Regions from separate parts of the Pantoea sp. App145 genome, predicted to be linked through region 3. Evidence: predicted binding sites of a transcription regulator. Region 3 holds the regulator's gene; each other region holds the start of a gene.
The links. The regulator Fur, encoded in region 3, represses iron uptake genes when iron is present. The targets are predictions, from matches to a motif close to ATAATAATGAGAACNACTATCAA.

Region 1: fes (enterochelin esterase) is a predicted target of Fur. The motif match lies at 1,769-1,791, and genes of this name have one in related genera.
Region 2: RCF31_RS27855 (TonB-dependent siderophore receptor) is a predicted target of Fur. The motif match lies at 2,235-2,257, and genes of this name have one in related genera.

The regions. Positions count from the first base shown of each region.
Region 1 covers NZ_CP133290.1:2,235,401-2,243,573, forward strand. The annotation lists gene RCF31_RS10285 (TonB-dependent siderophore receptor) at 1-1,589, opposite strand, end outside; gene fes (enterochelin esterase) at 1,845-3,062, shown strand; gene RCF31_RS10295 (MbtH family protein) at 3,079-3,300, shown strand; gene RCF31_RS10300 (enterobactin synthase subunit F) at 3,293-7,210, shown strand; gene RCF31_RS10305 (ATP-binding cassette domain-containing protein) at 7,287-8,081, opposite strand; gene fepG (iron-enterobactin ABC transporter permease) at 8,078-8,173, opposite strand, start outside.
Region 2 covers NZ_CP133294.1:281,634-289,806, reverse strand. The annotation lists gene RCF31_RS27860 (ABC transporter substrate-binding protein) at 1-4, opposite strand, end outside; gene RCF31_RS27855 (TonB-dependent siderophore receptor) at 52-2,193, opposite strand; gene RCF31_RS27850 (MurR/RpiR family transcriptional regulator) at 2,726-3,637, shown strand; gene RCF31_RS27845 (class I SAM-dependent methyltransferase) at 3,644-4,210, opposite strand; gene RCF31_RS27840 (diguanylate cyclase) at 4,399-5,778, opposite strand; gene RCF31_RS27835 (helix-turn-helix domain-containing protein) at 5,933-6,916, opposite strand; gene RCF31_RS27830 (phenylacetaldoxime dehydratase family protein) at 7,219-8,173, shown strand, end outside.
Region 3 covers NZ_CP133290.1:1,601,818-1,609,990, reverse strand. The annotation lists gene nagE (N-acetylglucosamine-specific PTS transporter subunit IIBC) at 1-674, shown strand, start outside; gene glnS (glutamine--tRNA ligase) at 826-2,493, shown strand; gene RCF31_RS07375 (hypothetical protein) at 2,730-3,125, shown strand; gene fur (ferric iron uptake transcriptional regulator) at 3,184-3,630, opposite strand; gene fldA (flavodoxin FldA) at 3,985-4,515, opposite strand; gene ybfE (LexA regulated protein) at 4,638-4,913, opposite strand; gene ybfF (esterase) at 5,082-5,846, opposite strand; gene seqA (replication initiation negative regulator SeqA) at 6,094-6,636, shown strand; gene pgm (phosphoglucomutase (alpha-D-glucose-1,6-bisphosphate-dependent)) at 6,662-8,173, shown strand, end outside.

The DNA.
Region 1 (8,173 bases), 630 kb from region 3:
TCTGCTTTCAGGTCTTTATTACCCTGCAAATAACAGGCGCTGGACGCATCAGCACAACCCTGACCGTTGCTGTACAACAGATAGTTCGGGTTGGTCTGATACAGGCTCGGCGCTTTATAAGCACGACCAATCCCCATCTTCAGCGTGAAGTCATCACCCAGTCCTTGCGACAGGTTCAGTGACGGGCTCCAGTTGTTGCCCACAATCGAGTGATGATCGAAACGCAGGCTCGGCGTCAGCATGGTGCTGTCTGTCAGCTCCATGTTGTCTTCAGCAAACAGTGAGAAGATTTCAGCCTGGGAATACGGGCTGCGTCCGGTACTCGAGATGCCCGGCACGCTACCGTAGCTGGCCGCCTGGGTGGTGGAAGAAGGATCCTTCATGCGCTGCTGATTCCACTCAGTGCCCAACGTTGCGGTCTGGTTAATCAGCCATTCAAACGGAATGCTGACTTCACTGTGCAGCATAATGTCGTCGAGCTGGATGGTGTTAAAGCCGCTGTTGGAGAAGATCCCTTCGGTCCCGCCCGCCAGGCCTTCATTGATACGGGTGTTACGGGTTTTCTCGTAGCGTCCCCAGGTACTGGTACTGACACCGTTGTCCCAGGCACCGGTCCATTTCAGCGAGATGTTCTGGCGATACAGGCGGTTGGTTTCATCACCGTACAGGCTTTTCACCAGCGTGCTGGTGTTGGTGTTCTGCGTATCACCGGCATAAAGGTTACCCTGACGGCTGTAGCCTGCCTGCAATTCGAGGGTTTGCATCGGCGCAAACGCCCAGCTCAGTAACGCATTGATATCTTTGTTGACGGAACCTTCGCGTCCAGCCGGATAGCTGCCCGCATAAGTCCCGGTACGGTCTGCAGCATGGCCTTCGTTGATATCGTAGGCATCCGCCTGAGTTTTGGCTAAGCCACCGTACAACCGAAAGTTGAAGTCATCACCCAGCGGCCCTTGCAGGCTGAAGTTGGTGCGTTTGGTTGCGCCTTCATCTTTGTGCTGCGGTACGTTGAAATAGCTGTTCCAGGAACCGTGCCACTGCTGGTCGGTGTATTTCTTGGTGATGATGTTCACCACGCCACCCGCCGCGCCGTTGCCGTAGCGCACCGCGGCCGGACCACGAATCACGTCGATATGGTCGATCAACTCTGGCGGTACCCAGTTGGTATCACCGCGCGTATCACGCTCGCCACGCCAGCCAAGGCGTACCGAGTTACGGCTGGTGATCGGCATACCATCAACCATGATCAGGGTGTTTTCCGGGCCCATGCCACGGATATCGATCTGGCGATTGTTGCCGCGCTGGCCGCTGGTGGAGTTACCGGTCAGGTTAACGCCCGGCATGGTGCGGATGATTTCAGACACATCGCGCGCTGGCGGATGCTTTTTGATTTCATCGGCGGTAATGGTAGAAACGCCTGGAGCCTGCAACGTTTGCTGCTGGGCGGTCACCAGCATGGTGCCCCCATCCACGGAAGCGGCGTCTGTGCTGGTAGTCGTGCTGCTGGAGGTCTCTGCTGCCCAGGTGGTACCGGAGAGAAGCCCCAGTTCAATCAGAATGGCTAATGATAAACGCGAATATTTTTTCATTTTTTCGTTCCTGGATTGCCAGCAAACGTAACTGGCGCGCCGGTGAGAAAGTCACAATCCTTTATCGTCGCCCTGTCCCAAACCTGGCAGTGCCATCCGTCGCGCATCCCTTCCTTATATGAGAAAGGTGACAGGCGGAACGAGCGTGCTCATTTATGAGCGGAAACACCCTATTGCAAATGCAAATAATTATCAATAGTATTATCTGTAACCTTTGTGAAAAGATCCTTGAGTAAACGGCGACTGGCAGCACCTATGACCTGGCTAAACGAGATAACCGGCAGTGAAGCCTGGTGGCAGGAGCAGCAACGTAAAGGCATCCCGTATGTCGAGGGAGAGGTGGATGGCGCATGTCAGGTCACTTTCTTCTGGCGCGATCCGCAGGGCAATGAAACGCAGTCGCGCACGCAGCGGGTGTGGATCAACATCACCGGCGTAACCGATCACCACCAGCACCGCCCCCCGCAATCTTTGGTACGTGTCGCCAATACCGATGTCTGGTACTGGCAGACCCTCCTGCCAGCCAACTGGCGCGGCAGCTACTGCCTGATGCCGGATGAACAGGCGACCGATTTCGCCGGGGATGCCGACATGTATGCCCTGCGCAACTGGTGGCGCGATAAATTCCCGACGGCCCAGGCCGATCCGCTTAATACCCTGCGTGGCTGGTCCGGTGGACGTGGCATGGGCGTATCCCCGCTGCATCTGCCGCAGGCCCCCAGTCAGCAGGTATGGCGCGCCATTGATGAAGGCCACGCCTCTGAAATCGCCTTGCAACACTATCACTGGGACAGTGCCTTACTGGGCAACAGCCGTTCCGTCTGGCTGTATTGTACCGGCGAGGCTGAACCCCGGCAGCGACCGCTGGCCATTTTGCTCGATGGGCAGTTCTGGGCACACAGCATGCCGATTGCCGGCCCGCTGCAACAACTTACCGACCAGGGCGCGTTGCCTGCGGCGGTTTATCTGTTTATCGACATCATTGACCGCGAACATCGCAGTCGCGAACTACCGTGCAACGCCCTGTTCTGGCAGGCCTTGCAGGAAGAGTTGCTGCCTCAGGTGGCGCAGTGGGCACCTTATCGGCAGCAGGCCGACAGCACCGTGGTGGCCGGGCAAAGTTTCGGCGGACTCGCCTCGGTATTCGCCGCATTGCACTGGCCACAGCAGTTTGGCAATGCCATCAGCCTGTCCGGCTCCTTCTGGTGGCCGGAGCGCGGTAATGCGCACGGCTGGCTGATCCAGCAGCTGGAGCAGGGTCTGGCACCGCGTCAGCCACTGCGTTTCTGGCTGGAAGCAGGAAAACGTGAAGGGCTGATTTTGCAGGCGAATCAGCAATTGCAGCAGTTGTTGCAGGCGTCCGGTTATCAGGTGGATTACCAGCCGGTGGAAGGTGGACACGATGCGCTGTGCTGGCGTGGTGGTCTGCTGGATGGCCTGCAAGCGCTGTGGCGCAATCCGACCCCGCATTAAACAAGCAGGAGCCGACATGGAACATCGCAATCCCTTTGACGATCCGCAGCAGGATTGTCTGGTGCTGTGCAATCCGCAGCAACAATACAGTTTATGGCCCGCGTTCAGCGCCCCTCCCTCTGGCTGGCAAACGGTGTTTGGCCCACAGCCGCAACCCGCCTGCCTGAATTGGCTGGAACAGAACTGGCAGGATATCCGGCCGCTGACGCAGGACACCAACCGGAGCGACAATGTCTGAATCCCTGATGAACCGACACCTCACCGAACAGCAAACCCTGCCGCTGGTGGCGGCCCAGCCCGGCATCTGGATTGCCGATCAGCTGTCCCGCCATCACAATGCCTATGCGGTCGCGCACTTTATTGAATTGCAGGGTGATATCGATAGCGCCCTGCTGTGCAAAGCGATTATTGCGGGTATGCAGGAAGCCGATACGCTAAACATGGCGTTTGGCGAAGTGGACGGCGAAGCAATGCAATGGCCGCAGGCGCAGAACTTTAGCCAGCCGCAGCTCATCGATCTGCGTGCAGAAGCCGACCCCGCCGCCAAAGCCCGCGCCCTGATGCGCGCCGATATGAACGGCGATTTGCGCGTGCTGAGCGGCGCACCGCTGTATCATCATTGCCTGTTCCGGCTGGGTGAGCAGCATTGGTTCTGGTATCAGCGTTATCACCATCTGGTGGTGGATGGGTTCAGTTTTACCGCCCTGACGCGCCGCATCGCCAATCTGTACAGCGCCTGGGCACAGCAACAGCAAGCGGAACCCACCCCCTTTATCCCTTTTAGCGAAGTGGTGGAAGAGTATCAGCGCTATCAGCAATCCACTTCCTTCACGCGTGACAGCCAGTTCTGGCGCGAAAAAGGTGCCAGCCTGCCTGCGCCCGCCTCACTGTCGCCCCAGCCGCTGGCAGGACAAAGCGCCAGTACCGATTTGCTGCGTCACAGCCTGACACTGGATCGCGCCACCTTCCAGCAGCTGGTGAGCCAGCATCCTCAGCATAGCGCCGCCGATCTTGCCTTCGCGCTGGTGGGGCTATGGCTGGCCCGCCTGAGCGGGCAAAACGATCTCTCCGCTGGTTTTATCTTTATGCGCCGTATCGGTTCGGCTGCGCTGTGCGCCACAGGTCCGGTGATTAACGTGCTACCGATGGCGATCCACTACGATCCGGCACAACCGCTGGCTACGCTGGCGAATCAGTTGGCCGGTGAAGTGAAAAAGATGCGCCGCCACCAGCGCTACGATGCCGAACAGGTGATGCGCGATCTCGGGCGTCTCGGTGATGGCGATCCGCTTTATGGCCCGGTGATCAACCTGAAGATGTTTGACTACCAGCTGGATTTCGCCGGTGTTGAAGGGATTACCCATCAGCTGGCATCTGGCCCGGTGCGCGATCTGGAAATTGCCATCTACATCAGCGAACAGGGTGAACTGACGCTGGAGCTGCTGGCGAATGCAGCACGCTACAATCTGCCCACCCTGCAACGCCATAGCCGTCGTTTCGCCTTATTACTGGCGCAACTGGCGGCAGATCCGCAGCGCCCGTGCGGTGAGCTGGATCTACTGACGGCTGAGGAACATCGCCAGCTGGCTGATATCAATCACACCGCGCATCCGCTCCCGGCGGACACGCTGGCATCGCTGCTGGCCCGGCAGGCCGCGCGCACCCCGGATGCCCCGGCACTGGCCGATGCGCAGCATCAGCTTAGCTATCGCCAGATGCAGCAGCAGGTCTTTGCGCTGGCGCAGCAGTTAAGTGCCGCTGGCGTACAACGCGGTGACATCGTGGCGGTGGCTTTGCCGCGTTCAGTGCAGCTGTCGCTGGCGTTACAGGCGATTGTTACACTGGGTGCCGCTTATCTGCCACTCGATACCGGTTATCCCGACGACCGTCTGCAATTGATGCTGGAAGACGCAGCACCCAAAACCCTGATGACCTCGGCCTCGCTGTCCACACGCTTCGCGGCGATTGCTCAGGTCAACCAGCTGCATTTCGATGCGCTCTCCACGGTGCCGGATGCCCCTGCTCCCGTCAGCGCACCGCAGCCGCAGGACGGGGCTTATATCATCTATACCTCGGGTTCCACCGGGCGTCCCAAAGGGGTGTTGGTCGGCCATGAAGCCATCGTCAACCGTCTGTTGTGGATGCAGGATCACTACCCGCTGCAACCAGATGATGTGGTGCTCCAGAAAACCCCGAGCAGCTTTGACGTTTCGGTGTGGGAATTCTTCTGGCCGCTGCTGGTCGGCGCGCAGCTGGTGATGGCTCCGCCGGAAGCCCATCGCGATCCGGAAGCGCTGCAACAGCTGTTCGCGCAGCACAAAGTGACCACCACCCACTTTGTTCCCTCCATGCTGGCGGCCTTTGTCGCGGCATTGCAGGATGATGCGGCCATCAATAGCTGCGCCAGCCTGCGCCGCGTCTTCTGTAGCGGTGAAGCACTGCCGACCGACCTGTCACGCGAGTGGGAACAGTTGACCCGGGTGCCGCTGCACAATTTGTATGGCCCGACGGAAGCGGCGGTGGATGTCAGCTGGTATCCGGCATTTGGCGAAGCGCTGGCAGCGGTTGAAGGTGCCAGCGTGCCCATCGGTTATCCGGTGTGGAACACCGGTCTGCGTATTCTTGATACCCGTCTGCAACCGGTGCCGCCGGGTGTGGCAGGTGATCTCTATCTTACCGGTATTCAGCTGGCACACGGCTACCTGGGACGTCCTGATCTTACCGCCAGCCGTTTTGTCGCTGATCCGGCGGGCAACGGTGAACGGATGTATCGCACCGGCGATGTCGCACGCTGGCTGGACAATGGCGCAGTGGAATATCTTGGCCGCAGCGACGATCAGTTAAAAATTCGTGGTCAGCGCATCGAACTCAATGAAATCGATCATGTGCTGTGCGCGCAGCCTGGCATTGAGCAGGCTGTCACGCACGCGGTGGTGCTGGGAGGAGCTGCGGCGCAGGGCGATGCCCGCCAGCTGGTCGGTTATGTGATTGCCGATCATGCGGTTGATGGCGAAGCGCTACGCCATGCGCTGGAGCAGCAATTGCCCGCCCATATGGTGCCGGTGTCGATTGTACAGCTGGAAGCCTTCCCGCTCAGCAGCAATGGCAAGCTGGATCGCAAAGCCTTACCGCTGCCGCAGGCCGCCATGGCCAGTGCCGGACGCGCGCCTCATCCGGGGCTGGAAAGCCAACTGGCAGCGGCGTTTTGCCAGTTGCTGGCGTGCGACAGTATCAGCGCGCAGGATGATTTCTTTGCCCTTGGCGGCCATTCGCTGCTGGCGATGCGTCTTGCTGCACAGCTACGTCGTGAGCTGCAACAGCCGGTATCCGTGGGCCAGATCATGGTTGCTTCCACCGTCGAAAAACTGGCTGCACTGCTGAGTGATGAACAATCTCACCAACAGGCCGGTTTTGAAGCGGTGCTGCCGCTGCGTCAGGGTAATGGACCCACGCTGTTCTGCTTCCACCCGGCCTCCGGTTTTGCCTGGCAGTTCAGCATCCTGCAACGCTATCTGGATCCACGCTGGTCGCTGATGGGTATTCAGTCACCGGATACCGATAGCCCGCTGAATCAAAGTGCGCATCTGGATGAGGTTTGTGACGCCCATCTGCGTACCCTGCGCGAAGTGCAGCCGCACGGTCCTTATTACTTCATTGGCTATTCGCTGGGTGGCACCCTGGCGCAGGGCATTGCCGCACGGCTGACAGCTGCCGGAGAAGAGGTGGCGTTCCTTGGCCTGCTCGATACCTGGCCGCCGGAAACGCAGAACTGGGATGAAAAACGCGGCGAGAACGTCCTGGACCCGGCGGTGCTGGAAGAAGTGAACCGTGAGCGTGAGCAGTTTATTGCTGCGCAGCGTCATCAGGCGGGTGAAGAGATGCAGGCGATGTTCGATACCATCGAAGCCAACTACGCCAGCTCGGTTCGCCTGCTGGCGACCGCCCGCAGCGCCCACTTTACCGGACGCGCAACCCTATTCCTTGCGGAGCAGACGCAGCAACCGGGGCAGGACGCGCGACGCGCCTGGGCACCGTATGTCGGTGAACTGGCGGTGTGGCCGATGGATTGCGCCCACGTGGATATCATTTCACCGCAGATGTTCGAGCAGATTGGCCCCTTGTTGCAGCGGCTGCTGAGCGAACGGTAATCCAGAATGTAGCGGCGCGATTTATCGCGCAGATTTTTCCGGCATCGCGCACGAAATTGCGCGATAAATCGCGCCGCTACGATCGTCCCAGCGGCACGATCATCGGCGTATGCGCCACCGGATCTTCCACAATCACGCAGCGCAAGCCATACACCTGCTCAATTAGCGCCGGGGTGACAATCTCTGCCGGTTTCCCTTCGGCAATGATCCGTCCATGGCGCATCGCAATCAGGTGCGTGGCATAACGACAGGCATGATTCAGGTCATGCAGCACCACCACCAGCGAACGTCCATGCTGCTGATTAAGATCCTGCATCAACTCCAGCAGCTCAATTTGATGGGTGATATCCAGCCAGGTGGTAGGTTCATCCAGCAGCAATAACGGCGTCTGCTGTGCCAGCACCATCGCAATCCACACCCGCTGACGCTGCCCACCGGAGAGCGTATCCACCTGCTGCTCGGCCAGATCAGCCACGCCAGTCGCCAGCATCGCCTGCTGCACCGCCGCTTCATCTTCGGCTCGCCAGCGGCCAAACAGCTGCTGATGCGGATAACGCCCACGCGCGACCAGTTCAGTCACGCTGATCCCCGCCGGGGCATTGGAACTTTGCGGCAGCAGGCCGAGACGGCGCGCCACTTCTTTCGTCGGATAACGATTGATGGCTTCACCATCGAGAAAAACCTGGCCTTTCAGCGGGGCGTTAAGGCGGCTCAGGGTGCGCAGCAGGGTCGATTTTCCACAGGCATTGGGGCCGATAATCACCGTCAGCTCCCCTTCCGGGATCGCCACCGACAAATTTTCCGCCACCACTTTTTTGTCGTAGCCCAGCGTCAGTCCTTCGCCATAGAGACGTGAAGGAATTTCGGTCATTGGCGTCGCGCCTCCCGCACCAGTAAAGCAATCAGATAAAGTCCACCGAGACTGACGGTAATCACGCCAACCGGCAATTGATAAGGCAGGAA
Region 2 (8,173 bases), on a different replicon from region 3:
TCATGCATAGCTTCTCTTGTGGCTCCGCCCATTAAGGCGGAGCGAATCAGGTTAGAAATCCACTGATGCCTGCAGGTACATCACGCGCGGCTCACCCTCGATCACGCGCAGGTTACCGGCGCTGGATTCGTAATATTCCCGGTTAAACAGGTTTTTCACGTTCAACTTCAGCTGGGTATGTTTACCCACCAGCTGGCTATCCCAGGCGATAAAGGCATCGGCCACGGTATAGGCAGGCATGACAAAGCTGTTTTCCGGATCGCCCGCACGGGTGCCGACATAGCGCCCGCCACCACCAACACGCAACTCACCCGGCAGCCAGGAGAAGCGCAGGGTATGGCTCAGATACAGGCTGCCCATATTGGTGGGGGCGTTGACCAGACGGTTGCCGACGTTATCCGGGTTAACGTTATCTTCGACGATTTCCGTCTTGTCGTAGCTGTAGTTGGCGATCAGATTCCAGTCCGGCGCGATTTCACCGTTAACTTCCAGTTCCGCCCCGGTCGAGCGGGCCTTGGGAATGTTGCGCGTCACACCGTTGATAAAGATCGACATATCGCTTTCATCAATACGGTACAGCGCCAGCGTGGCGGCCAGATTCGGTGCGACCTGCCATTTCGAACCCACTTCCCAGGTGGTGCCTTTCTCGGTGGAGGCGACATCACCGTTATCGTCGGTCTGCGTGGACGGGGTGAAGGACTTGCTGTAGCTGCCGTACAGCGAGACATCCGGCAACACTTTATACACCACGCCCAGCTGCGGCAGGAAGGCGTTGCCGCGATCGTTCAGGGTGGTTTCCGGGTTGATAAAACCGTTGCTGGAGGTTTGCGTATAACGCTGGAAGCGTCCACCCAGTACCGCGATCCACTTATCCGTCAGATGGATGTTGTCTTTGGCAAACAGCGAACGACTGTACAGGTTGGTACGCAGATTACTCAGCGCGTCATTGTAAGTGCTGTCGCTGAGCACCGGCTCCTCGCCATACACCGGATCGTACATGTTAAAAGTTCGGGAAACGGTGCCGCGATAAGAACGTGCCTTATAGGTTTCATTTTGCTCATAATCAACGCCCAGCAGCAGGTCATGCTGCATCCCGGCGATCACCGGTGAGCCGCTGACATCCCAGGAAACGTACTCGGTCTGATGGTTGAAGCCACGGTTGGCATCCGCACGGCGTGACACAATGCCGGTGGTGGTATTAATCGCCGTGGCGCGCACTTCGTTACTGTCGTAACGGCGCTGCATCCAGCCATAGTTCAGGTGGGTGTCCCACGTATCATCGAGGTTGTAGCCATAGCTGACGTTGAGACGTTTGTTTTTGCCCCACGCATGGTTGGCACTGTCATCGAGGCGACGGTTGTAAGGAATATCGACCGGTTTACCGTTGATAAAGGCGGTACCGCGATCGTAAGGCACATCGTATTTGTACTCGACGTAACTGATGTTGAAGGTGGCACGCTCGCCATACCAGCTCAGTGAAGGGGCCAGCAGGGTGTGTTCATTCACGCCGAAATTGCGCCAGTAATCTTCGCGCTGGCGTTCCGCCACCATGCGGAAGGCAAAGCCATTACCCAGCGGGCCGGTGATATCCACCATGCCGGTGCCGCCGCCATAGCTGCTGGACTCGCCGCTGATATGGGTGTTCCATTCATACTGCGGCTTTTTACTCACCAGGTTGATGATGCCGCCTGGGTTAAGGATGCCGTACAGCAGGGAGGAAGAACCCTTCAGCACTTCCACATGGTCGATGCTGGAGTCCATGGTCAGTCCCTGGTTGCTGCGCACGCCGTCGATAAAGATCGAGCCGTCGGTGTTGGAACCGAATCCACGCTTCACGAAGCCATCCTCGGTGCCGCCCAGTGTGTTGCCCTGGGTCACGCCACTGACAAACTTCATGGCATCGTTCAGGCTGGTGACCTGGTAATCCTTCATTACCTGGGGTGTCACCACGCTGATTGACTGTGGCGTTTCATTACGCGGCGTATTGGTTCTGAGCGTTGCCGCCGCATCATCCTGGTTATAACTGCCGGTGTTGCTGGTAGAAGACTGATCGGCTGTCACTGTCAGGGTTTGATCCTGGGTGGTTTCTGCGGCTGCGGCAGAATGACCATAGAGAAGCGTTGATGCCAGTAAGACCTGTGACCCAGAGAGCGTATATTTTACCGCTGGTGAAAAGAAAGAAAGATACTTCATTTAACTAAATCCGCATCAAAGAGAATTATTTTGAAAGCTGGATACTAATGAGATTGATTTTCATTTACAACCATTTCTTGTTATTTCAGGGAAAATAAATCATTCACCTAAATAAAAAATGGAGATTTTCACGCAGGAAAAAACATTATTTCCTGATAATGACAAATATAATGTAGTAAATAATATGATTTAAAATCATTATGATATGTTGTAAATGTAGTAGTTGATGTAGCATAATAATATTTTCCCTCATTACACTACATTTCTCTGGCAGGAAGGGATTAGCGACGACACTTTTGATGGATTATTGCGTTGAATTTATTAAGTCATAAATTAAGGTATTCTTAATATTCAGAAGAATAATGAGCGAATGCGACGCTACGGCTGACTAAATAACCATCGACCATTCTTTACTTAGCGGGCCTGTTCAGGCTTTACTATTAAGCAAAACGGCCCGAAAGTTAGCCTGAAAACGTGACAATAAATGAGAAAAGGCTGATTAACTGTATAATTTATAAGGTGTTTAACTCCGGTGACTGAGTCCAATCCCAAAATCAGTAAAAAACCCTATGATCTCTATGGCGAACGCTTCCACGCCAATAAGCATCTGTTAACTCCCCGGCTGTTAAAAGTCGCACAGTACATTCACCAGCATCGCAGTGCCGTGCTGGATAAAACCGCGCTGGAGATTGCGATTGATACCCAGACTTCTGACGCCACGGTGATCCGCGCCATCCAGGCGCTGGGTTTTTCTGGCTTCCGGGATCTGAAGATTGTGATTGCCGAATATCTGGGGGTCACCCGCCGTTCACCGGCGCGAGTGGCGGTGACCGTCAATGAACTCTCGCAGGATGCGCGGGGCAGCATCGATTTCGTGCTCGACAGTTATCGCATCAGTTGCGAGATGCTGGCGGCACCGGACAATCGTCAGGCCATTCAGCAGGCCATCGGGCTGTTGCAGCAGGCGGAGCGGGTGGCGATTTTCGGTATTGGCGCATCCGCCATCCTGGCGGATTACACCGCGCGGCTGTTCAAACGCAATGGCACCCCTTCGTACGTGCTTAACCGCACCGGCATTTCGCTGAGTGAACAGATCGCTGATATGCGCCACGCGGATGTGCTGATTATGCTGGTGCAGAGCAGTGCGCACCCGGAAGGGCTGGTGACTCTGGCAGAAGCTCAGCGGCTGGGGATGAAAATTGTGCTGCTAACCGCCACGCCCGACAGCATTTTCGCGCAGCATGCCGATGTGATGATTGAGATTCCGCGCAGTCGTTCGGCTGACAAAATGCCAGTACATGCCACGCCGATGATCTGCCTGGAAATCCTGGTGCTGGGGCTGGCCGCCGCAGCACCGGTTGCCACCATGACCAGCATGAGCAAGCTGTATGAGATCAGCAATGCGCTGACCCGTCCTGGTGCGCGTAAGAACAAGTCGTCATAAATGGCCTCAGGCAGCACAGACACCGACGCTCTGGCAGCGATAGACCAACGCCGGGGGCAGGTTGCGCATCACTCTGGTGCGCGTCCAGTGGAAGTAGCCGGAAAGCAACGGTTCTGACAGCGAGGTGTACTGGAACTGAATAAATACGCCGCCGGGATTCAGCGAGGCGACCACACGTTGCAGGATGCGATGGCGCAGCGGTTCCGGCAGCGACAGTAAGGGTAAACAGGAAAAAATGGCATCGCATCCCTGTTCGACCTGTTCTGCAGAATCCGTGAACACGGTCAGGCGGTTATCGTTTAGCGAGGAGAGCTTCAGCGCCAGCCGGGGATTGATTTCATAAGCTGACAGAGTGGCGCTGGAGTGCATACGGTTTAATAAATGGCGCGTCAGAACGCCGTCCCCGGCACCCAGCTCTGCGACATGGTGCGCCTGCTCCCAATCCACCGCATCCGACATTCTGCGACAAAGGGAGGGTGAAGAGGGAGCAATCGAGCCAAAGGCGCGGGGGTTAGCAATAAACGCCTGCATATAACGGGTCTTTTCTTTGAGCAATGAAAAAGTGGTTAATATCACGGTTATCACCTCCAGGTGTATCACTGGAGTTTAGCCATGCATTTCTTAAGGAAAACTTAAAGGGGCCAGTTTTAAGAGTGAATCCGGCCAGGATGACGAAATTGTCATGTTGCGGCAATCATTACAGCGCTATTTGTAACAGCGCGATAAATCGCGCCGCTACGAATGTGTGCAAATACGCAAGTTTATTGCTGAACAATACGGTTTCTGCCACCGCGTTTGGCTTCATATAACGCAGTATCGGCCTTATTCAGTAATAAATTATAATCCGGGTGACCGCTATGTAATGTATAACCAATACTGACCGTGAGAGTGATTGTTTTTCCGGACACGGTTTCAAAAGGCGTATTGTTGACAATGCGGCGAATCCGTTCTAATAACGTATAAGTTTCCGACTGACCAGCCTCAACCAGCACAATCAAAAACTCTTCACCGCCATAGCGGAATAAATAATCGCTGGCACGAATATTATCACTCAACAGGTTAGCGATATGCGTTAATGCGCGATCACCAACCGAATGTCCCCATTCATCATTCACCTTTTTAAAGAAGTCCACGTCAATGATGGCGACACTCAACGGTAAACGGTTTTCCATTGCCAGGCTGACTTCATGTTTTAAAATAATCGGCAGGTAACGTTTATTGAGTAAATTAGTCAGCGCATCTTTACCATCCTGCATATGAGAGACGTCGTTAAATAACATCTCCATATAGGTATTAATTTTCTGACAGTTAGCGTGGATAACACGCAACAGTTCCTGCAATTTTTCTACCGGTATGGCCGTGGTTAAATCAATGCCCGCCATGGTTGCATCAATCTTCGCCATCAGCTGGCGCATCTGTTGAATCTGGGGGTTTTCACCAAACTGGCGTACGCATTTATGGCGGAACCACAGGCCAAAGTTAGATTCGGAAATATTCAGCAGTTGTTCCGTTTGCGATACGCCACTCACCAGATTATAGATAACCGAGTTTTCCCAGCTGGAAAGGGCAGATTGCTGTTTGCCCTGTTCCTGCCAGGCATTATTCATCAGTACATGCATACGATAAGCCTCTTCATTACGCGTGGCCCGATAATGGGACATCGCATAGGCATGGCTCATCATTTCGATGGCAATATCAATTGCCATCGCGGCATAGTGCATCACCTGTAAACTGAGGGGATACGGTATATCATGCTGGGCAACATAAGCAAAAATACCGTATTTTAGCTGCCGGGCACCGCGCTGAACAAATTCAACCGGAATACCAATACGGGCATGTACGCCGCCGACGTGGTATTGCAGCTGCGCCAGGTTTTCAAATTGGCTTTCATCTTCGGTCAGAATGGCCTTAACCCATTTCGACAGTGAACTACTGAGTCGCTCCTCAACAAGTTCATAAGACAAATGCCTGGAAATAGCCGGATCTTTGAGCAATGTTTCATAAAAGCGGTGAGCAAGATTATCGGACTGCGTTTCCGCAATCTGACGTAAAATAGCGATAACATCTTGCGGAAGTGCTGCACGTAATGGACGCCATTCTTGCAGAATGACTGCGATATATTGTTCTATTTCTTCCTGCATCATTAAACAAACCAAATGTTAGCTGGATATCCCGGTGAAAATATATCGTATCACACCTGGTGTAATGTGCCTTTGTTTTAACAATAGCATGACAATTAGAGCTAAAATTAAGACAAATAACCGCAACGGAACCCCTTGGTTCCGTTGCAGAACATCAGGATTTATCCGGCGAGGGGATAAAAACCTGCACACTTTGCTTCAGAACCGAGTTAGGTGTGACACCAAAGGCTTTACGGAACGCGTGGCTAAAGTGAGAAAAATCAGAGAATCCATAGTCGAGTGCCGCCTGAGAGACACTGGTTACCCGGCCCTGCTCCAGTGCATCGCGGCTGGCCTGTAATCTTTCCTGCCAGATGACGGCGGCGGGTGTCTTCTGTTTACGGGCAAAGGTCCGGGCCACGGTACGCACGGAGACGTGATGTGCCAGCGCCATACTTTCTACGCTCAGCTCAGGATTGGTCAGGTTTCGGCTAATGTAGTTGCGCATTCTGGCGTACAGATCGCGCTCAGACGCCGCGTTGGCGTGATCCTGAAGCTCAAGACTGAGCACCAGCAGATCCAGCAGCGTTTGCGAAAAGCGGCCAGCTACATCAGGGTTATTCATCAGCACCGGCGTCTGCACCGTCTGATAAATCATCTCCCGCAACGGGATAATCCCCGGGCGGGTATCATCAAGGATGGTGGCGGTGAAACCCACGCTGGCAGGTACTTTCCCGGTCAGCAGATGGCGCGGGATGCGAATCAGATGGTTATTTTTGCCGCCAATGCTAAAACGAAAGGTCTGCGCGGCATCGTACAGCACCAGATTCCCCGCCGCGAGGCTGGCTTTACGTCCCCCTTGTTCCAGTTGACCATAGCCACCCTGGATATAACCCAGCCACAGGTCGTCTTCCGGTCCGGTGCGCAGATGCTGTGACTTACGCTCCCAGTAGTGCAGCGTCGAGGTGAGGGTGCAGACATCGATCAGACCGACCTCCCGCACCGCAAGCTCACCCTCAAAACGCCCCTCCGCCAGCGGCTTACCATCTGAAGGAATGCAGTGACGCAGAATGACATCATTCCAGTATTCAAAGCGCTGAGGCACGGCAACATGTTCGGTGGAATAGCGGATATCCCTGGGTGTGGAATGACTGTTCACAGCGACACCTCATATGAAAACTGCGCATCAGGATTGATGGTTTCAAACTGAAAGCAATTTTTACGCCATGACGATGGCGATATGAATTGGCGGGATAATTTGACTATTCAGTGGCGCTGCCGCGGCGCAGACGCACTATTGGCGGGCAACGCTGCACCGTTTCATTCCATCATCACCTGCGTCATCAGGGTTGTCCTTTCCAGCCAGGTGATTGTCCGACTAAGCCAGGAAGCCAGAAAAAATCTCCTTAGTATCAATGGCGAATTAACCCATCGCTGAAAACTATTTACCTGGGAGTCTGTATGGAATCTGCCATTGATAAACACCTGAAATGTCCGCGCACCTTGTCCCGTCGGGTTCATGACGACTATCAACCGCCTTTCCCGATGTTCGTTGGCCGGGCCGATGCCAGCCTGACTCAGGTGGTGATGGCGTATCTGGGCGTGCAGTTTCGTGAAGAACAGCGGGCATCAGCCGTCAGCGCCATGCAGCACATCGTTGCCAGCTTCAGCCTCGATAACGGACCGGGCAATCATGACATCACCTTCCATGTTGATAACCAGGGTTACGGTAACTTTATCGTGGTGGGCTACTGGCGCGATCCGGCGGCGTACTGTCGCTGGATCCGTCAGCCGGAAATCGACCAGTGGTGGTCCGCTGATGATCGTTTGCACGAAGGCCTCGGTTATTTCCGCGAGATTATTGCCCCGCGCGCCGAACAGTTCGAAACCCTGTACGCCTTTAAAGAGGATCTGCCTGGTGTCGGCGCAGTGATGGATAACCTCAGCGGTGAGATTCAGGAGCACGGCTACTGGGGATCGGTGCGCGATCGCATTCCGGCCTCGCAAAATGATTGGCTGCAACCGGACGGGGAGCTGCGGGTGATTGCCGGCGATCCCGCTGCCGGAGGTCGGGTGGTGGTGCAGGGCCATGACAACATTACGCTGATCCGCTCCGGCCAGGACTGGGTGGAGGCCGACGAACAGGAGCGTCAGCTGTACTTCACGGAAATGTTGCCGCCGTTACAGGCAGGTATGGATTTTCTGCGCGACGAAGGGCAGCCACTTGGCTGTTATAGCAATCGCTTTGTGCGCAACGTCGATAAAGACGGCAACCTGCTGGATATTGCCTACGACATTGGTTTCTGGCGATCCCTGGACCGGCTTGAACGCTGGGCAGAATCCCATCCCACCCACCTGCGTATCTTCACCACCTTTTTCCGTGTGGTGACCGGACTGCAAAAACTACGGCTCTACC
Region 3 (8,173 bases):
ACAGCGTGGCGAAACGTCTTGGCGCTTCTGGCGTGATTCGTCTGAACAAACAAAGCGTGCAGATCATCGTCGGTACTCAGGCTGAAAGCATTGCCACGGCAATGAAAACGGTGCTGACCAAAGGCCCGGTGGCCGCGGCAGCGACTGCCTCCGTTGCTGCCGCGCAGCCTGCGACGGCTGCACAACCGCAGGCGGTGCTGAACAGCGAAAAACGCGTGGTTGCCACGCTGCTGGCTCCGGTCAGTGGTGAGGTGGTGGCACTGGATGCGGTGCCGGACGAAGCCTTCGCCAGCAAAGCTGTCGGCGATGGTCTGGCGATCAAACCCACCGGTAAAACCGTGGTGGCACCGATTGCCGGTACTATCGTGAAAATCTTCAACACCAACCATGCATTCTGTCTCGAAACTGACAACGGCGTCGAGATTGTGGTGCACATGGGCCTCGATACCGTCGCGCTGGAAGGCAAAGGCTTCACACGGCTGGTGGAAGAGGGGGCGACCGTTGCGGCGGGACAGCCGGTGCTGGAGATGGATCTGGATTTCCTCAACGCCCATGCGCGTTCGATGATAAGTCCGGTGGTGATCAGCAATAGCGATGATTTCGCAGGCCTCAATCTACTGGCGAGTGGTTCCGTCGTGGCAGGTGAAACCCGTTTGTACGAGGTTAAAGGTTAAGTCCTTGTGATGAACCCGGAAGGCAGGAAGCGATTCCTGCCTTTTTTGTTTTAAAACGGCCAACAAACGGTTGTTTCCCTCCTGCGCTTTGTGGATCATACTCCGTTACTTCGTAGTACAAATCACCCGTATTGTATTTGAGGATTTTGAGATGAGTGAGGCTGAAGCCCGCCCAACGAACTTTATTCGTCAGATTATCGACGAAGATTTGGCGAGCGGTAAGCACAACAGCGTGCATACCCGTTTCCCGCCTGAGCCCAATGGTTACCTGCATATTGGCCATGCGAAATCGATCTGTCTGAACTTTGGTATCGCACAAGATTACCAGGGTCAGTGCAATCTGCGCTTCGACGACACCAACCCGGTGAAAGAGGATATGGAATTCGTTGAATCCATCAAGCGTGACGTGCAATGGCTGGGCTTTGAATGGAGCGGAGACGTTTGTTACTCCTCAGACTATTTCGACCAGCTGTACAGCTACGCAGTGGAACTGATCAACAAAGGCCTCGCCTATGTTGATGAGCTGACACCAGAAGAAATCCGTGAATACCGTGGCACCCTGACTGCGCCGGGCAAAAACAGCCCGTATCGTGATCGTACCCCGGCTGAAAACCTCGCGCTGTTTGAAAAAATGCGCGATGGCGGTTTCGAGGAAGGTAAAGCCTGTCTGCGTGCCAAAATCGATATGGCATCCAACTTTATCGTGATGCGCGATCCGGTGCTGTACCGTATTAAGTTTGCTGAACATCATCAGACCGGCAAAAAATGGTGCATCTATCCGATGTACGATTTCACCCACTGCATTTCCGATGCGCTGGAAGGTATCACCCATTCGCTTTGCACCCTGGAATTCCAGGATAACCGTCGTCTGTATGACTGGGTGCTGGACAACATCTCCATTCCGGTGCATCCGCGTCAGTATGAATTCTCGCGCCTGAATCTGGAATATGCCGTGATGTCGAAGCGCAAGCTGACGCAGCTGGTGAGCGAGAAGATCGTCGAAGGCTGGGATGACCCGCGTATGCTGACCGTTTCCGGTCTGCGCCGCCGTGGTTACAGCGCCGCCTCGATTCGTGAGTTCTGCCGCCGCATTGGCGTGACTAAGCAGGACAACATCGTGGAAATGGCATCGCTGGAGTCATGCATTCGTGACGATCTTAACGAGAACGCGCCGCGTGCGATGGCGGTCCTCGATCCGCTGAAAGTGGTGATTGAGAATCTGCCTGCGGGTCATGAAGAAATTATCACCATGCCAAACCATCCCAACAAACCGGAGATGGGTACGCGTGATGTGCCGTTCAGCCGCGAAGTGTGGATCGATCGTGCGGATTTCCGTGAAGAAGCCAATAAACAGTACAAACGTCTGGTGCTGGGCAAAGAAGTCCGTCTGCGTAATGCTTACGTGATCCGTGCAGAGCGCGTGGCGAAAGATGAAGAAGGCAATATCACCTGCATCTACTGTAGCTGTGACGTTGATACCCTGAGCAAAGATCCGGCTGATGGCCGCAAGGTGAAGGGTGTGATCCACTGGGTTTCAGCGATCCACGCGTTACCTGCGGAATTCCGTCTCTACGATCGTCTGTTCAGCGTGCCAAATCCGGGAGCGGCTGAGGACTTCCTCACCACCATTAACCCGAATTCGCTGGAAATCAAACAGGGCTTTGTCGAGCCTGGACTGCGTGACGCCGATGCGCTGGCGCCGTATCAGTTTGAACGTGAAGGTTATTTCTGCGCAGACAGCGTTTACTCGCAGCCCTCTAAGCTGGTGTTTAACCGCACCGTCGGTTTACGTGATACCTGGGCGAAAATCGGCGATTAATCCTTTTTGTCGTTATCACCATATCATCACGAAAGGGCGAGCAATCGCCCTTTTTTATTGGTTGTAATTTCGGGCTGGCAACCTTTTATGCTGTGGGGTGTGAAATGCGTTTGTTACCGGGATTTGCAACTAATCTGACTTTAGTAAAATTAATCCATTTGCGAGTGTGAAAAACTGTATTTCAGGTAGGCTATGCGCTCCCAGACGTTGCTCTGCGGGTTGTAAAAGGAAAAAAAATGACGAGTCTCGCTCAGGAAGCCAAACACAGCGTAGTGGTTTTACATCAGCTTATCGAACGTATTTTTAATCAGTCAGAGGACACTGACGACAGCATTGAGTTGTTTCTCTCGCATTTTCACCCGGATTTCAAAATGGTGACCCCGCAAGGTAAACAGCTGGATTTAAATGCGATGGAGGTGTTGTTCCGCCAGTTACGTGGTCAGCGGGAAGGGATGCGCATCGCGACCAGCGAACACGCCATCATTTCACAGCAAAGCCAGGAAGTGACTATTCAATATCGTGAGTTGCAGATGATGAACGGCAACAACCAGAGTCGTATTTCTCTGGCGGTGCTGGATTGCACCACCTCCATTCCACGCTGGCGTTACCTGCAGGAAACGCTGGTTCTGTAATCTCAGGAATAAAAAAACCGGTGCCTGGCACCGGTTTTTTCATACTGCATAGCACATTTTATTGCTTATCGTGGAGCGTCTCGTCTTCGCGGCAGTCTCCCAGCGCACAGTGGCCGTACAGGTACAGGCTGTGGTTGGTGAGTTTGATACCGTGACGTGTTGCGATTTCACGTTGACGCGTCTCAATAGACTCATCACTGAACTCGATCACTTTGCCACAATCCAGGCAGATCAAGTGGTCATGATGATGCTGTTGCGTCAGTTCAAAGACGGATTTGCCACCTTCAAAGTTATGACGAGTCACGATACCCGCGTCATCAAACTGGTTAAGAACGCGATATACCGTTGCCAGACCAATCTCTTCGCCCATGTCGATCAGGCGTTTGTACAAATCTTCCGCACTGACGTGATGGCACTCGGGTTCCTGAAGCACTTCCAGAATTTTCAGTCTGGGTAGAGTGACTTTCAGGCCAGCCTTCTTCAATGCGGAGTTGTTGTCAGTCATGCGGATATTGTCCTGTTACTTTGCTAGTCACTTGCGGCGCAGGGCCTTGGATGTCGATCACGCGCATTCTCATTTGCGTCTCATTATAGAACTCAAGCAGTGAAATGAAAACCAAGGGCATGTCCTGAAATCACCAATGGCTGTAGGGATAAATGTCGCTAACGCCGGCGGGGATCGTACAGGTCTTTGTTTCCATTTCACTCAGCCTCATTCTGATGCCAGAGGAATAAGCGGATGACCGTTACGGGTATTCTACAGATTTGCAGGTAAAAGTTAAAAAAACGTGGCTATTATTTTTATAGGAATTTCCGATTCTCAATGTGAGCCAGCGCCCACATTGAGTAGGAAAGGGGATCAGGCTTCGATAATGTCTTTCAGCTGCAGCTCATCGAAAATCTGTTTCACCCACTTATCAACACGTTCGTTGGTCAGTTCCGGCTGACGATCTTCATCGATAGCCAGACCAAGGAAGTGTTTGTCGTCGGCCAGACCTTTGGATGCTTCGAAGTGGTAACCCTCGGTCGGCCAGTGACCGACAATCACCGCACCATTTGGCTCGATAATGTCACGGATGGTGCCCATCGCATCACAGAAGTATTCTGCATAATCTTCCTGGTCGCCACAGCCGAACAGCGCAACCAGTTTGCCATTGAAGTCGATCTCTTCCAGCGTCGGGAAGAAATCATCCCAGTCACACTGTGCTTCGCCGTAGTACCAGGTCGGAATGCCCAGCAACAGAATATCGAATGCTTCGAGATCTTCTTTAGTGCTCTTGGCAATGTCATGCACTTCGGCCACGTCTTTACCCAGTTGTTTCTGGATCATTTTTGCAATGTTTTCAGTGTTGCCGGTATCGCTGCCGAAGAAAATGCCTACGATTGCCATGGGTTAAGTGACCTCTTAAATCCTGATATTGAATATGTAATGACAGCGAATGATAGCAGACCGGGCAAAGTGGCGGAACTTGTAAAGCCGTGACTTTTGTTCCTGCGTGCGGTCTGCACCTGTTACGACAGTTTGAGCTGCGCCAGCAGCATTTGTTCAATCAATTCGCTGCGGCTGATGTTTTGTTGCTCAGCCAGGGTGTTGAGTGCATCAACGGCCTCGCTGCTCATTTTCAGCTCAACACGACGCAATCCTCGCACTTTATCGCGTTTCAGCTGATTGCGTTTGTTAATCCGCAACTGTTCGTCACGCGTCAGCGGACTGGTTTTGGGGCGACCGGGACGCCGCTCATCAGCGAAGAGATCGAGCGTGGTACGGTCAGTCTGTTCTTTTGCCATGATTTGTAAAACTGAGTGGGCGCGAACGGCGGAAAGGCGCTGCGCGATTTATACATTATCGGCCCGGCCACGGTGAAAAAATCATCCGTGGCAAATTTTTAGCGCGACATCATACTCCAGCGCCCCTGACTACGCCAACCTTAAACGGTTCGCGGCAAGCTTTTGCTTTTACAGTACAAAAAATCGGCGCACTGCGCGCAAAACGGCTTCAGGTTTTTCGGCATGGACCCAGTGCCCGGCGCCGCTGATGACATGCGCATGTGCCTGGGGGAACTGGCGCAACAACGCATCACGGTGCTGATTATCCAGATAGGGTGAATCACCGCCGCGGATAAACAGCGCCGGATGTGGCCATGCAGGTATCTCTTCCCAGCCGGAGATAGTGGTGTAGTTATCCCACAACACCGGCACATTGAACCGCCATTCACCGTCCTGGAACGATTTCAGAATGAACTGAATCACGCCTTCTTCATCCAGCAGGGTGCGCATCACCTCAGCGGCTTCGCTGCGGCGCGTCACACCTGCTGCGCTTACGGCACGGATAGCGGCGAAAATTTCATCATGGCGACGCGTCTGATAATCGACCGGAGCGATATCGATCATCACCAGTTTTTCAATGCGGTGCGGTGCGATGGCGCTTAACGCCATGGCAATTTTACCGCCCATCGAATGACCAACGACGCTGACACGATCGATGCCCTGGGCATCCAGCGTTTCGACAATATCCTGCGCCATCGCCGGATAGTTCATGATTTCGCTGCGGCCGGAGAGGCCGTGATTACGCACATCAACCTGCAGGGTAGGGCAGGCATCGCGCAGGCCACGTGCCAGTACACCAAGGTTATCCAGGCTGCCAAACAGGCCATGAATTAACAGAATAGGGGTAGCTTCGGGGGCAGATTGTTCAGTTTGCAGACGGGCATTCAAAATCATGGCAAAGTTCTTACGGTTGTGAGCTTCGCTTAGGTTATCATGGATCCACCTGTCCAGGAGCCAGCCAGGTGGGTATTAGGGCATTATCTGACTTTTGCCCTGAAACGATGCCAGCGCTATCGGCAGCCTGGGATTTAACTTTATAATCCTCATGTTAGAACCCGCTCACATTTTGCACGGCAGGATTTTGCTAAGGCCTTTGCAGAAATGCGTGGTTCTGTCATTTGCCAGAATCGTACGGAAAAAGATGAAAACGATTGAAGTTGACGAAGAACTCTACCGTTATATTGCCAGCCACACCCAGCACATTGGCGAAAGCGCCTCCGAAATTTTGCGCCGCATGCTGAAGTTCACTGCCGGTCAGAGTGCCCCTGCAACCCCTGCTGTGGCTCAGGCTGTAGCAAAAGAATCACAGCCAGTGCGCAGCGAACCGCGCCCGCAGGATCGCGTTCGCGCGGTACGTGAACTGCTACTTTCCGATGAGTATGCGGAGCAAAAAAAGGCGGTTAACCGCTTCATGCTGGTCTTGTCAACGCTCTATCGTCTTGATCCCGCAGCCTTTGCTGAGGCCACTGCGTCACTGCAGGGGCGTACCCGTGTTTATTTCGCGGGTGACGAGCATACGCTGTTGCAAAATGGCACCCATACTAAGCCGAAGCACGTGCCCGGCACGCCGTATTGGGTGATCACCAATACCAATACTGGTCGCAAATGCAGCATGGTGGAGCACATCATGTTAGCCATGCAGTTCCCACCGGAACTGACAGAGAAAGTTTGCGGCACCATTTAAACTGAAGCGTCAGGGAGAAGCGCCAATGGCCAATCACCCCCGTGCCGGGCAACCCGCCCAGCAGAGCGATTTGATTAACGTTGCACAATTAACCTCTCAGTACTACGTTTTGCAGCCTGATGTGGCTAATCCGGAACATGCGGTGAAATTTGGCACCTCCGGCCATCGTGGTAGCGCAGGACGTCAGAGCTTCAACGAAATGCACATTCTGGCGATTGCTCAGGCGATTGCGGAAGAACGTAAAAAGAACGGCATCACTGGCCCGTGCTATGTCGGTAAAGACACGCATGCGCTGTCTGAACCGGCGATTCTGTCTGTACTGGAAGTACTGGCGGCTAACGGCGTGGATGTGATTGTGCAGCAGGACAACGGTTATACGCCGACGCCGGCGATTTCTAACGCCATCCTGGAGCACAACAAACGTGGTGGTGCCCAGGCTGATGGCATTGTTATCACACCGTCGCACAACCCACCGGAAGATGGTGGCATCAAATACAACCCGCCAAATGGTGGTCCGGCCGATACTAACGTCACTAAAGTGGTGGAAGATCGTGCTAACCAGCTGATGAAAGGTGGATTGAAAGAGGTGAAGCGTCTGCCACTGGATCAGGCGTGGGCCAGCGGTCATATCGTTGAACAGGATCTGATTCAGCCATATGTGGCAGGTCTGGCGCAGGTGATTGACTTCCAGGCGATTCAGAAAGCGGGCCTGAAAATTGGTGTGGATCCGCTTGGCGGTTCCGGCATGGCCTACTGGCAACGTATTGCCGAGCACTACAAGCTGGACATCACCATCGTTAACGATGCGATCGATCAGACGTTCCGCTTTATGCATCTGGATAAAGATGGCGTAGTGCGTATGGACTGCTCGTCAGAATGCGCCATGGCTGGCCTGCTGGCTTACCGCGACAAATTCGACCTGGCATTCGGTAACGACCCGGATTATGACCGCCACGGTATCGTGACTCCGGCTGGTCTGATGAATCCAAACCACTATCTGGCGGTAGCGATCAACTACCTGTTCCAGCATCGTCCGCAATGGGGCAAAGATGTCGCCGTGGGTAAAACTCTGGTGTCCAGTGCGATGATTGACCGTGTGGTGAACGATATTGGCCGCAAGCTGGTGGAAGTACCGGTTGGCTTTAAGTGGTTTGTTGATGGCCTGTTTGATGGCAGCTTTGGTTTCGGCGGTGAAGAGAGCGCCGGGGCATCTTTCCTGCGTTTCGATGGCACAGCCTGGTCCACGGATAAAGACGGCATCATCATGTGCCTGCTGGCCGCAGAAATTACGGCGGTAACCGGTAAAAACCCGCAGCAGCATTATGATGAGCTGGCTGCGCGTTTTGGTGCACCGAGCTACAACCGTTTGCAGGCCTCAGCAACGTCGGCACAGAAAGCAGCGCTGTCGAAACTGTCTCCGGAAATGGTCAGTGCCGATACCCTGGCAGGTGACCCGATTACCGCGCGCCTGACGGCGGCACCCGGTAACGGCGCGGCGATTGGTGGCCTGAAAGTGATGACGGAAAATGGCTGGTTC